Regions from separate parts of the Pantoea sp. X-Soil-ISGK-275 genome, predicted to be linked through region 1. Evidence: predicted binding sites of a transcription regulator. Region 1 holds the regulator's gene; each other region holds the start of a gene.
What was found. The regulator sigma-54, encoded in region 1, starts transcription at its own class of promoters, with help from an activator protein. The targets are predictions, from matches to a motif close to GTTGGCACANNTTTCGCTNT.
Positions count from the first base shown of each region.

Region 2: glnA (glutamate--ammonia ligase) is a predicted target of sigma-54. The motif match lies at 1,523-1,542, and genes of this name have one in related genera.
Region 3: glnK (P-II family nitrogen regulator) is a predicted target of sigma-54. The motif match lies at 1,710-1,729, and genes of this name have one in related genera.
Region 4: AC6I8A_RS17615 (gamma carbonic anhydrase family protein) is a predicted target of sigma-54. The motif match lies at 1,334-1,353, and genes of this name have one in related genera.

Region 1 covers NZ_AP035976.1:616,869-620,416, forward strand. Annotated here, with positions in the region: gene hpf (ribosome hibernation promoting factor) at 155-442, opposite strand; gene rpoN (RNA polymerase factor sigma-54) at 464-1,903, opposite strand; gene lptB (LPS export ABC transporter ATP-binding protein) at 1,952-2,677, opposite strand; gene lptA (lipopolysaccharide ABC transporter substrate-binding protein LptA) at 2,683-3,237, opposite strand; gene lptC (LPS export ABC transporter periplasmic protein LptC) at 3,212-3,548, opposite strand, start outside.
Region 2 covers NZ_AP035976.1:4,138,355-4,141,902, reverse strand. Annotated here, with positions in the region: gene glnA (glutamate--ammonia ligase) at 1-1,375, opposite strand, end outside; gene typA (ribosome-dependent GTPase TypA) at 1,815-3,548, shown strand, end outside.
Region 3 covers NZ_AP035976.1:1,160,998-1,164,545, reverse strand. Annotated here, with positions in the region: gene amtB (ammonium transporter AmtB) at 1-1,284, opposite strand, end outside; gene glnK (P-II family nitrogen regulator) at 1,318-1,656, opposite strand; gene AC6I8A_RS05280 (SmdB family multidrug efflux ABC transporter permease/ATP-binding protein) at 1,916-3,548, opposite strand, start outside.
Region 4 covers NZ_AP035976.1:3,804,064-3,807,611, forward strand. Annotated here, with positions in the region: rRNA gene AC6I8A_RS17610 (16S ribosomal RNA) at 1-946, opposite strand, end outside; gene AC6I8A_RS17615 (gamma carbonic anhydrase family protein) at 1,438-1,992, shown strand; gene aroE (shikimate dehydrogenase) at 2,002-2,823, opposite strand; gene tsaC (L-threonylcarbamoyladenylate synthase type 1 TsaC) at 2,827-3,402, opposite strand; gene AC6I8A_RS17630 (DNA topoisomerase family protein) at 3,399-3,548, opposite strand, start outside.

The DNA.
Region 1 (3,548 bases):
TTTCACTTGCGAGTTCACATAGCCGCGAGGTTCAGGCGATTGATTTCATTGCCGTTCGCCCGCTGGCGCTTGCGCAGATGACAAAACGGGGCGGTAATATCCGCCCCATTAAGCTCTAAGTGCCGAATCAGTCAGCACTCTGCAAGCGTGAAGGTTAGTGTTTTTTCAGTTTGTCTTTGTGTTTGGTCAGCTGACGGGAAAGCTTGTCGATTAACCCGTCGATGGCCGCGTACATGTCTTCCGCTTCCGATGTGGCGTGCAGCTCCCCGCCGTTGACGTGCAGTGTTGCATCCGCAATCTGCGTCACCTTCTCAACCTTCAGAACAATATAAACCTGATTGATACGATCAAAATAGTGTTCCAGTTTGGCAAATTTGGTATTTACAAATTCACGCAGAGGTTCGGTAATCTCAACATTAAGTCCGGTAAGGTTTAGCTGCATAGGTCTTCCTTCTTCGTTCGGTCAAACCAGCTGTTTACGCTGGTTTGATGGCGGTATAGATAAAGACTCGCGATATTTAGCAACCGTACGTCGCGCTACCATGATGCCCTGTTCGGATAACATGGAGGTCAGTTTGCTGTCGCTCAAGGGTTTTGCGGGGTTTTCCGCCGAGATCAATTTTTTCACTAATGCACGAATCGCCGTAGACGAGGCTTCGCCGCCGCCCTCGGTGTTGACGTGACTGGAGAAAAAATACTTCAGTTCAAAGATGCCACGCGGGCTGTGTAAATACTTTTGCGTGGTCACGCGGGAAATAGTGGATTCGTGCATATCAACAGCCTGAGCGATATCCGCCAGCACCATCGGACGCATGTACTCCTCACCCTGCTCAAAAAATGCCTGCTGCTGTTCAACGATACAGCGTGTCACTTTCAGCAGCGTGTCGTTACGGCTCTCCAGGCTCTTAATCAGCCACTTGGCTTCCTGTAAGTTGCTACGAATATACTGATTATCGCTTTCATTACGGCCAGCTCCGCCCATCGCAGCATACTGCTGATTGATTTTCAGGCGCGGCATGCTGTCGGAATTGAGTTCAACTGTCCAGCGCTTGCTGATTTTACGCACCAGCACATCGGGAATGACATATTCCGGTTCGCTGGTATTGATTGACTGGCCAGGGCGCGGATCCAGTGACTGAATCAGCAACATCGCCTCCTTCAGCACCTCTTCCTTCAGACGGGTTACGCGCATCAGGCTGCGGAAATCATGGTTGGCCAGCAGATCAAGATGTTCGCTCACAATCAGGCGCGCTTCCGCCAGCATGGGCGTGGCGGCATCATATTGCGACAGCTGGACTAACAGGCAATCACGCAAATCACGGGCACCAACGCCGACTGGATCAAAACGCTGCACGCGCTTAAGCACGGCTTCAACTTCTTCCAGCGTCAGCTCTTCATCGCCAATACTGTCATAAATATCTTGTAAGTTGACGGTGAGATAGCCGGTGTCGTCAATGGCATCAACAATGGATGTGGCGATGGCGCGATCGGTATCAGTGAACGGCGTTAACTCCACTTGCCACATAAGATAATCCTGCAGCGATTGCGTGGTTTCGCCCTGATAGATTGGCAGTTCGTCATCCTGGTAATCGGTGCCGGTGCCTGACGGCGTGCCCGCCGTGTAGATTTCGTCCCAGGTGGCGTCGAGCGGGAGATCTTCAGGCATGTCTTTCTGTTCAAGTGCTTCACGTGTGTCTAATGAATCACTCTCTTGTTCCTGAAATTCTCGCGCGTCGATTTCTTCGTGCAGATCGGTTTGTTCAAGCAGCGGATTGCTTTCCAGCGCCAGTTGGAGTTCTTGCTGGAGTTCAAGCGTAGAGAGTTGCAGCAAGCGAATGGCTTGCTGCAACTGTGGAGTCATCGCCAGCTGTTGGCTGAGCCTGAGTTGCAAACCTTGCTTCATAATTCGGTTAGAATTTCCTAAGCAAACGTAGGGTGTTACGACACCTTATCAGAGTCTGAACTCTTCGCCCAAATAAACACGCTTAACCTGCTCATCTACAAGAATTTCATCAGGCGTGCCATGGGCAATTAAATGACCCTGGCTAACGATATACGCGCGTTCACACACCGCGAGGGTTTCACGCACGTTGTGGTCGGTAATCAGCACGCCAAGGCCGCTGTCACGCAGATGCTCGATGATTTTTTTGATGTCGATAACCGAAATCGGGTCAACACCGGCAAAAGGCTCATCCAGCAGGATGAATTTCGGATTAGCCGCCAGCGCGCGGGCAATTTCCACACGACGGCGTTCACCACCCGACAGCGCCTGGCCCATGCTGTCGCGCAGATGGCCGATATGGAACTCTTCCATCAGCTCGTTGGCACGATCCTGACGCTGCTCTTCTGTCAGATCATCACGGATCTGCAGCACCGCCATCAGGTTGTCGTACACGCTCAGGCGGCGGAAGATCGAGGCTTCCTGCGGCAGATAGCCGATACCGCGACGGGCACGCGCATGCAGCGGCAGGATGCTGATGTCTTCATCATCAATCACAATGCGGCCCGCATCGCGTGGCACAATTCCGACCACCATGTAAAAAGTGGTGGTTTTACCGGCACCGTTTGGGCCCAGCAGGCCGACAATCTCGCCGGATTTTACCTGCAGGCTAACATCTTCCACCACGCGGCGGCCTTTGTAGGCTTTCGCCAGGTTCTCAGCGATTAGTGTTGCCATAGCAATCAGTTACTCTTTTTAGGGCTCGCGGACGAACCGTTTTTGTCCTGCAGCTGCGACGGAACCAGAACGGTGGTCACGCGCTTGCTGTCACCCTGGCTGAACGCCTGCATCTTCTGCTCTTTCACCAGGTAAGTGATGCGGTCGCCTTTGATGTTGCTGTCCTGCTGCTGAATGAAGGCATTACCGGTCAGCTCAACAAAATCGTTCGCCAGTTCATAATGCAGTTTACTGGCGTGGCCTTGCACCGGCTTGCCGTTATCCTGCATTTGATAGAAGGTCGCTGGCGTGCCGTAAGCATCAACAATGGTTTTCTTGCTATCGCCGCCCGGACGGGTGACGACCACTTTATCGGCGGTAATCTTGATGGAACCCTGGGTCACAATCACGTTGCCGGTAAAGGTCGCGACGTTGCCCTGCAGGTCCAGCGCCTGGTTGACGGAGTCAATATTCACCGGCTTGTCTGAGTCGCCAGTTAATGCCAGCGCAGGCAGGCTCGTTGCCAGCAGCGTACCCACCAGCAATAACTTAAGGCTATTTTTGTTCATTTTGAATTTCATAGGAAGTTTTGACCTTTTCAAGCAGCTCTGCGTGTTTCGTCCGTAAATTGCCGCGCATTTTCATGCCAGTGGAATTAAAACTGCGGCCAAAAAGGGTGACTTGATCGTCAGATGTCACATCCTGGGTGACCAAATTAACCTGAGCGTTATCGGTAAGGATGCGCTCAAGCTGTGAATCCTGGGTCAAGGTATTGACGACAACGTTGCCATAAAGATAAAGCATACGATCTTTAGTCAGCTTTGCCTTATCGGCGCGCACCGACCATGTCGCGACTTTGTTTACGTCATAGGTGGTCATCACCGGATTATCG
Region 2 (3,548 bases), 3.5 Mb from region 1:
GCGGAGTCATACGCACGCGGTCAACGTCTGACTTACGCAGTTCGATGTATGCATCGATAGCGTCATCAGTGAACACACCGCCACGGGTCAGGAACTCGCGGTCTTCGTTCAGTGCGTTCAATGCTTCTTCCAGAGAACCTGCAACTTTTGGAATCTCAGCTTCTTCTTCCGGAGGCAGGTCATACAGGTTTTTGTCCATCGCATCGCCAGGGTGGATCTTGTTGATAACACCATCAAGACCGGCCATCAGCAGCGCGGTGAATGCCAGGTATGGGTTAGCCGCTGGATCCGGGAAGCGTGCTTCGATACGACGTGCTTTCGGGCTAGCAACCACTGGGATACGGATAGAAGCAGAACGGTTACGGGCAGAGTAAGCCAGCATAACGGGCGCTTCGTAGCCTGGGACCAGACGCTTGTATGAGTTGGTGGTTGGGTTCGCCAGGGCGTTAATCGCTTTAGCGTGCTTAATGATACCGCCGATGTAGAACAGAGCAGTTTCAGACAGGCCGCCGTACTTGTCGCCAGAGAACAGGTTCACGCCGCCTTTTGACAGGGACATGTGGCAGTGCATACCAGAACCGTTATCACCGAACATTGGCTTAGGCATGAAGGTTGCAGTTTTGCCGTACGCGTGAGCGACGTTGTGCACCACGTATTTGTAGATCTGAATTTCGTCAGCTTTTTTGGTCATGGTGTTGAAGCGGGTTGCCACTTCGTTCTGACCAGCAGTCGCTACTTCGTGGTGATGTGCTTCAACCACCAGACCCATCTGCTCCATGGTCAGACACATGGCAGAACGGATGTCCTGTGCTGAGTCAACCGGTGGCACTGGGAAGTAACCGCCTTTCAGACCTGGACGGTGACCTTTGTTACCGCCTTCGTACTCTTTACCGGTGTTCCATGCGGCTTCGATATCGTCGATAGCAACGTGTGAACCTGAAGTAGAAGAACCGAAACGGATGTCATCGAACAGGAAGAACTCTGGCTCTGGTCCAAACAGCACGGTATCCGCGATGCCTGAAGAACGCAGGAACTCTTCTGCACGCTTAGCAATGGAGCGTGGGTCACGGTCGTAGCCCTGCAGTGTGCCTGGCTCAAGGATGTCGCAACGGATGATCAGGGTCGAGTCTTCGAAGAACGGATCCATTACTGCAGTGGTTGCGTCCGGCATCAGCACCATGTCTGATTCGTTAATGCCTTTCCAGCCACCGATGGAGGAGCCATCGAACATTTTGCCTTCTTCGAAGAAGTCAGCGTTAACCTGGTGAGCAGGGATAGTAACGTGCTGTTCTTTACCTTTGGTATCGGTAAAACGCAGGTCAACAAACTTAACTTCATGCTCGTTCATCATCGAGAGAACGTGTTCAGCGGACATACTCAACTCTCCTGGAAATGGTCATTATCGTCATGGTGAGAGAACTTCGTTGCCGGGAATGTGTCATGACTGCTGACCATTCCTAACCAAAGATCTCGGCAAGCTCTATCAACCGTTTTATAACTGTCGTTTTCGCTTAAAATATATAAAGCGAATTCTGTGCCAACTTTATGACAATGGTGAAAATGGCGCTACAATGCGCCCTTTCGTGAGTCGAAGGCTGCACCAGGATGGATTGCATGCATCGTAATGGTGCATCATAGGTGAAGTTAAGCACTAAATTGGTGCAAATTGCCATCGCAGTGCAGATTAATGCACCGTAAACGGTGCTAAAAACCAGCGCTACGAGAAACTTTCGGCGAAATCTGTGATCATGTTCAGTCTTCCGCTTAATCCGTGTACAATACCGCGTTATTTCTATAATGCCTGAGGCAAAGCTGTGATCGAAAATTTGCGTAACATCGCCATCATCGCGCACGTTGACCATGGTAAGACCACCCTGGTTGACAAGCTGCTCCAACAGTCCGGTACTTTTGATGCTCGTACCGAAGCGACTGAGCGCGTAATGGACTCCAACGATTTGGAGAAAGAGCGTGGGATTACCATCCTCGCAAAAAACACCGCCATCAAATGGAATGACTACCGTATCAACATCGTTGATACCCCAGGACACGCCGACTTCGGTGGTGAAGTGGAGCGCGTCATGTCCATGGTGGATTCGGTGCTGCTGGTTGTAGATGCGATGGATGGCCCTATGCCGCAAACCCGCTTCGTAACCAAGAAAGCATTTGCTCATGGTTTGAAGCCGATTGTGGTTATCAACAAAGTTGACCGTCCGGGCGCGCGTCCTGATTGGGTTGTTGATCAGGTATTTGACCTGTTCGTTAACCTGGATGCGACTGACGAGCAGCTGGACTTCCCGATCATCTTCGCTTCGGCGCTGAACGGTATCGCGGGTCTGGAACACACCGACATGGCTGACGACATGACCCCGCTGTATCAGGCGATTGTTGACCACGTTTCTCCACCTCAGGTTGAAGTTGAAGCGCCACTGCAGATGCAAATCTCGCAGCTGGACTACAACAACTATCTGGGCGTGATCGGCATCGGCCGCATCAAGCGCGGTACCGTGAAGCCGAACCAGCAAGTCACTATCATTGATAGCGAAGGCAAAACCCGTAACGGTAAAGTCGGTAAAGTGCTGGGCCACCTTGGTCTGGAGCGTATCGAAAGCACCCTGGCAGAAGCGGGCGACATCATCGCGATCACCGGTCTGGGCGAGCTGAACATCTCTGACACCATCTGCGACACGCAGAATGTGGAAGCGTTGCCAGCCCTGAGCGTCGACGAACCAACCGTAACCATGTTCTTCAACGTGAACACCTCACCGTTCTGCGGTAAAGAAGGTAAGTTCGTGACTTCGCGCCAGATTCTGGAGCGTTTGAACAAAGAGCTGGTCCACAACGTGGCACTGCGCGTTGAAGAAACCGAAGATTCGGATGCGTTCCGCGTTTCTGGTCGTGGTGAGCTGCACTTGTCAGTTCTGATCGAGAACATGCGTCGTGAAGGTTTCGAGCTGGCGGTATCCCGTCCGAAAGTAATCTTCCGTGAGCACGAAGGCCGTAAGCAGGAGCCATTCGAAAACGTGACCCTCGACATCGAAGAAACCCACCAGGGTTCTGTGATGCAAGCGATGGGTGAGCGTAAAGGCGACCTGAAAAACATGGATCCAGATGGCAAAGGCCGTGTACGTCTTGACTACATGATCCCAAGCCGTGGTCTGATCGGCTTCCGTAACGAATTCATGACCATGACTTCAGGTACCGGTCTGCTGTACTCCACCTTCAGCCACTACGACGACGTTCGTCCAGGCGAAGTGGGCCAGCGTCAGAACGGCGTGCTGATCTCAAACGGTCAGGGTAAAGCGGTCGCGTTCGCCCTGTTCGGTCTGCAGGATCGCGGTAAGCTGTTCCTGGGTCACGGTGCGGAAGTATATGAAGGCCAGATCATTGGTATTCACAGCCGTTCTAACGACCTGACAGTAAACTGCCTGACCGGTAAGAAACTGACCAACATGCGTGCGTCAGGTACTGACGAAGCCACCACTCTGGTTCCACCGCAGAAAATGACGCTGGAACAGGCTATCGAGTTCATCGATGATGACGAACTGGTA
Region 3 (3,548 bases), 540 kb from region 1:
GTTGTAAGCGTTCTCGCCGTGGCTGTTCACATCCAGACCTTCACGTTCCTGATCTTCCGGAACACGCAGGCCAACAATCATATCTGCCAGTTTGAAGCCAATGAAGGCCACAACTGCAGTCCAGACGATGGTTACGCCCACACTGAACAGCTGAATCCAAACCTGATGGCCCATGGTCACGCCTTCTGCGTAGCCTACGCCGCCCAGTGAAGAGGAGGCGAACACGCCGGTCAGGATACAACCGAGTATCCCACACACGCCGTGCACACCGAACACATCACATGGGTCATCAACACGCAGCCATTTCTTCAGGGTCGTTACGCCCCACAGACCGGCTAAACCACCCGCCAGACCGATAATCAGCGCGCCGCCGACACCGACATAACCACAAGCTGGGGTAATCGCGACCAGACCAGCGATGAAGCCTGAACACGCACCGAGCAGAGAAGGTTTACCACGTACCGCCCACTCGCCGAACACCCACGACAGCACCGCACCCGCCGTAGCCACTACGGTATTCAGGAACGCCAGCGCAGCGATTTCGTTAGCTGAGGAAGCAGAACCGGCGTTGAAGCCGAACCAGCCCACATACAGAATCGCGGTACCAAGGAACACCATCGGCAGGTTGTGTGGTTTGAAGGCTTCTTTGCCGAAACCAGCACGTTTGCCCACCAGGTAAGCACCCACCAGGCCAGCAACGGCGGCGTTGATGTGAACCACGGTGCCGCCCGCGAAGTCGAGCGCGCCATCTTGCGCCAGCAAGCCACCTGCCCACACCATGTGTGCGATTGGCAGATAAGCCAGCGTCAGCCAAACCACCACGAAAATCAGTACTGCGGAGAAGCGAATACGTTCAGCCAGCGCACCGACAATCAGACCGACGGTGATACAGGCGAAGGAAGCCTGGAACGCGACGTGAATGTACTGATAGAAGCTGCCCATCACCGCTTTCAGCTCAATATTTTTCAGCATCGCCCACTGGAAGCTACCGAAGAAGGAGTTGCCTTCACTGAAGGCCAGCGAGTAGCCGTAAATCACCCACAGCACGCACACCAGCGAGAAGGTCACTGCCACCTGCGTCAACATCGACAGCACGTTCTTACCGCGGATCAAACCGCCGTAGAACAGCGCAATGCCTGGAATCGACATAAACAGTACCAGCGCGGTACAGATCATCATAAAGGCGTTGTCGGCTTTATCCGCGACGGCAGGCGCTGCCGCCATCGCCAGAGAAGGTAACAGCGCAAGGCTGGTGAGGCCCAACTTCGTTATCAGTTTATTCATTTCTTTCCATCCCATCACAATTCAGAGCCCCAGTTACAGTGCTGCTTCGTCGGTCTCGCCGGTACGAATACGAATGACGCGCTGCAGTTCTGCGACGAAAATCTTGCCGTCGCCAATTTTGCCGGTATACGCGGCTTTGCTGATGACATCGACCACTTCATCAAGTTGGTCGTCCGCAATAGCGATATCAATTTTTACTTTAGGCAGGAAGTTAACGCTGTACTCGGCACCGCGATAAAGCTCTGCGTGACCTTTCTGGCGACCGAAACCTTTAACCTCGGTAACTGTCAGTCCCTGAATGCCAATAGAGGATAAGGCTTCACGCACGTCCTCCAGCTTAAATGGTTTGATTACCACGGTAACCAGCTTCATACGTTCCCCTCCGGATAAGAAATTGAGTGAGTCTTCGCGGACACGTAGGGATATAAGCAAAGGCTGTGCCATAAATAAAAAAAGGGGAATGTCAGTAGCATAGGCGCGCTGCATCACGCTTCGTTATGTGAAGCACAGCGCAGATTGGGGAGGAGGTGTAGGAAAGGTGTTGCAATATTGCACTTCTTTGGTGCTTCAAGCCTCAAAGAAGTGCATCAATACAGAACATTCCGATAAAACTGTGCAAAAAAGGTGCAATTCACCCTTCAGCTTGTACGGGGATGCCCGCCGCGAGTTCATCGCCGGCCTGCTGCAGCTGATACATCTGCCAGTAGCGGCCCTGCTCGGCCAGCAGCTCAGCATGCGTACCGCGCTCCACCACCTGACCGCGATGCAGCACTAAAATCTGATCGGCTTCGGTGATGGTGGAAAGGCGATGCGCGATCACCACCAGCGTGCTGTGCTGGCGTAGTGCACGTAACGCGTGCTGAATCGCCTGTTCCGTACCGGAATCGATATTGGCCGTGGCTTCGTCGAGGATCAGGATCTGCGGCAATGACACCAACACGCGCGCCAGCGCCAGTAGCTGTTTCTGCCCAACCGACAGATTATTGCCCTGCTCGCCTAAACGCGTATGGATGCCGTCTGCCATGCTGCGCGCCAGCGGTGCCAGCTGCACCGTCTCCAGCGCCTGCCACACCTGGTCTTCCGGGATATTGCGCCCCAAACGCACGTTGGCCAGCAGCGAATCCGCCAGCACAACCGGATCCTGTTGCACCATCGCAACGCTTTGACGTAAGGCGGCGTGCGACAGCTGGAGCAGCGGGCGACCATCCAGCTCAATGCTGCCGCGCGTCACCGGGTAATAGCCCATCAGCAAATTCGCCAGCGTACTTTTTCCGCTGCCGGTATGCCCCACCAGCGCAACAAAATGACGCGCGGGCACTTCAAGATTGATGTTGCTGAGCACATCGCGGTTATCGCGATAGGCAAAGCTCACATCGCGCAGCGAAATGCTGCCGGAAGCCAACGGCTGAATATCGCTGCCATAACCTTGCTGTTCCGCATCCATCAGTTCGAAGATGCGCTCGCCGGACACCACAGCTTGTTGTAGCATCGACTGCTGCGTGGTGAGTTCAATCAGCGGCTCGTTGAGGCGGCCAAGATAGGTAATGAAGGCGTAAAGCACGCCGACTTCAAACACGCCCGGCGTAGCGAAGCTAAACAGCATCAGCAAACCGCACAAAATCATGGCCGAAAACAGACTCAGCAACGGGCGCAATAAAAAGCCATCCAGCCGCAGCGTTTCCATCCGCGCCAGATAGTGCGAACGGCTGGCTTCGCCCATGCGCTCACCAAAGCGCGCCTGCTGGCGGAACTGCTGGATCACGCTCATGCCGTTGATCACTTCATTAAAGCCGTTGTTGATGTCCGCCAGATAGCTGCGCACGCGACGCGCAATCGGCGTACTGAAGCGCTGATAAATCAGCATCACCGTCAGCACCAGCGGGAAAATTACGATCGCCACCAGCGCCATGCGCCAGTCGAGGGAGAACATCGCCACCAGCATCGCACCAATCAACGCGGCGGCGCGCAACACCGTTGCTACCACGGTGACGTAGAGATCTTTGATCACTTCGGTGTCGTTGGTAACGCGCGAGATAATTTGTCCGACCGGCTGCGTATCGAAGGCGCTGAGAGGCTGGCGCAACGCCGCGTTCATCACGTCTACGCGCAATTGCTGCACCACGCCAATCGCCGCGCGGTTAAACAGCAATGCCTGAAAATAGTGCAAACCGGCAGCCAGCAATTGCAGCAGGATAAAGCCCACCAGCAGGCTGGCGACGATGCCCCACGGCATCTGATGTTTCGCCACCAGATTATCGATGAAG
Region 4 (3,548 bases), 3.2 Mb from region 1:
GCTCCACCGCTTGTGCGGGCCCCCGTCAATTCATTTGAGTTTTAACCTTGCGGCCGTACTCCCCAGGCGGTCGACTTAACGCGTTAGCTCCGGAAGCCACTCCTCAAGGGAACAACCTCCAAGTCGACATCGTTTACGGCGTGGACTACCAGGGTATCTAATCCTGTTTGCTCCCCACGCTTTCGCACCTGAGCGTCAGTCTTTGTCCAGGGGGCCGCCTTCGCCACCGGTATTCCTCCAGATCTCTACGCATTTCACCGCTACACCTGGAATTCTACCCCCCTCTACAAGACTCTAGCCTGCCAGTTTCGAATGCAGTTCCCAGGTTAAGCCCGGGGATTTCACATCCGACTTGACAGACCGCCTGCGTGCGCTTTACGCCCAGTAATTCCGATTAACGCTTGCACCCTCCGTATTACCGCGGCTGCTGGCACGGAGTTAGCCGGTGCTTCTTCTGCGGGTAACGTCAATCGGTGAAGCTATTAACTTCACCGCCTTCCTCCCCGCTGAAAGTACTTTACAACCCGAAGGCCTTCTTCATACACGCGGCATGGCTGCATCAGGCTTGCGCCCATTGTGCAATATTCCCCACTGCTGCCTCCCGTAGGAGTCTGGACCGTGTCTCAGTTCCAGTGTGGCTGGTCATCCTCTCAGACCAGCTAGGGATCGTCGCCTAGGTGAGCCATTACCCCACCTACTAGCTAATCCCATCTGGGCACATCCGATGGTGTGAGGCCCGAAGGTCCCCCACTTTGGTCTTGCGACGTTATGCGGTATTAGCTACCGTTTCCAGTAGTTATCCCCCTCCATCGGGCAGTTTCCCAGACATTACTCACCCGTCCGCCACTCGTCACCCGAGAGCAAGCTCTCTGTGCTACCGTTCGACTTGCATGTGTTAGGCCTGCCGCCAGCGTTCAATCTGAGCCATGATCAAACTCTTCAATTTAAGTTTGATTTGCTGAAACACGTTCAGCGGTGCTCATCTGTAAAACGTCATAATGAATTTCATTATGTGTTCACTCGTGAGGCTTTGATATTTTGTTGCGTCCTAAGACGCTGATATCAATCCTGCGAGTGCCCACACAGATTGCCTGATAAATTGTTAAAGAGCGTTGCGAGCAGAGGCTGAACCGTCTGTCGCGAGGTGGCGTATACTACGCTACTCTCCTTCGGAGTCAAACACTTTTTTCAGCGTTTTCATCCGGCGGGATGAATTTCTTCACTCCCTGCTGAGCCGTCTGCGTTGCCGCTTTGCCGTCTCAGTGGTGGCGCATTATAGGGATCCGAATTTTTTGCACAACCCCTTTTTTCGATCTTTTTAATCGACTGCCGAGTTTTCACTCTTTTCGCTGCGATCGCGAGCGATCCGCTCAAAAATCATCTTGTTTATCCAACTTTTAAGCCGCAGGCTTGGTAAAAACGTAAAAGGAGAAGCTCATGTCTACAGCCCTACGACCTTATAAGAACCATTTTCCGCAACAAGGCGACCGCGTGATGATCGACAGCAGCAGCGTGGTGGTGGGTGAAGTACAACTTGCCGATGACGTAAGCATCTGGCCGCTGGTTGCGATTCGCGGTGACGTCAATAAAGTGATGATAGGTAAAAGAAGCAATATTCAGGATGGCAGCGTACTGCATGTCACTCACAAGTCCACCAGCAACCCAGAAGGTTATCCGCTGATTGTCGGCGAAGATGTCACAGTAGGGCATAAGGCGATGCTGCACGGCTGTACTATCGGCAATCGCGTACTGGTTGGTATGGGATCCATTCTACTGGACGGCGTGATCGTTGAAGATGATGTGATGATTGGCGCTGGCAGTTTGGTGCCGCCGGGTAAACGGCTGGAAAGTGGCTACCTGTATTTAGGCAGCCCGGTTAAACAAGTGCGCCCGCTCAGTGAAGCGGAGATTGCTGGGCTGCTTTATTCGTCCAACAACTATGTGGGTTGGAAGAATGAATATCTCGATCAGGAAAGCCAAACTCATCCCTGATAGCCAACCTTATCCCTGCTGCATCGACTGCTTTAGTTTGGCAATCACTGGCGTGATCTCTGGCATCACGCCATGCCATAAATGGAAAGCATGAGCGGCTTGCCCCACTAACATGCCAACACCGTCCGCCAGCTGCTGCGCGCCCTGCTGCTGACACCACACTAAGAATGGCGTCAAACCTTGTTGATAAAACATGTCGTAGCACCGCGTTTGCGCATGAATTAGCGATGTGGCCAACGCCGGAACTTTGCCATCAACACCACTTGAGGTGGCATTAATGATCAGATCAAATTGCTGATCTGCTAATTGCTCAAAGCTGGCCGCTTTAATATCCCCGCTATGCTGGAAAATCTCTGCCAGCTGCTCGGCGCGTTCCACGGTGCGATTCACCACCACCAGCGAACATCCGAATGAAAGCAGCGGCAGGATCACGCCACGCGCAGCACCACCGGCGCCCACCAGCAGAATTTGATCGCCGGGATGGATCATCTGCAATCGTTCCAGATCGCTGAGCAAACCGATGCCATCCGTGTTATCGCCGAAGATCTTGCCCTGCGCATCTTTCTTTAAGGTATTAACCGCACCAGATAATGCCGCGCGCTCACTGAGCTCATCGGCAAATTCCCATGCCTGCTGTTTAAAAGGCAGTGTGACATTGGCACCTTTACCGCCTTGCGCAAAGAAATCCGCAACCGACTGTGGAAATCCCTCAAGTGGCGCGCACTCCTTGCCATATTGATGCTCAATGCCAGTTTGCTCAGCGAACAGGCGGTGAATGAAAGGAGATTTACTATGCGCAATGGGATGACCAAAAACGGCGAAATTTTCCATGAATTAGCCCTGACGAATAAGTTCACCGCTAATAACGTCGCGGATTTCAGAAGGATTCAGTCGCCCACCTGTTTCAGCATGCATGACCGGGAACTGCGGACCAAATTGCTGAGCAACCTCTTGCGCATTACGGCATGGCGCTTGGCCGGAAAGATTGGCGCTGGTCGAAACCAGAGGTTTACCAAAACCACGACACAAAGCCTGTACGTGCGGATGATCGCTAACGCGGATGGCCAGAGAGTCAAAACGCCCGGTTAACCAGCGCGGCGTATGTGGCGAGGCGGGCACCACATAGGTTACCGGGCCAGGCCAACTTTCAAACATACGTTCGCGCTGCAGCACCGAGAGTTCACGATCCGCGATATAAGGTTCCAGCTGCGCGTAATCGGCTGCAATCAAAATGAGTCCCTTCTCGACTGGACGCTGCTTGAGCGCCAAAAGCGCCATTACGGCTTCTTCACTGTCGGGATCGCAGCCCAATCCAAACACGGCTTCGGTTGGATAGGCGATAACTTCCTGTTGCTGTAGTTTCTCAATGCAATAATCGAGACTACCCGCTGAATACTGACTTGGCTTCATGATGATGATTCGTCCTGGACGATAGGCTTACCGCAGCGTTTACTGGCGCAGAAGCGCTTCATGCCTTGTGCGGTTTTCTTCTCTATTAATAATGGGAACTGGCAATGCGGGCAAACGCCTTCAACCGGCGCTGCGTTAAGGGCAAA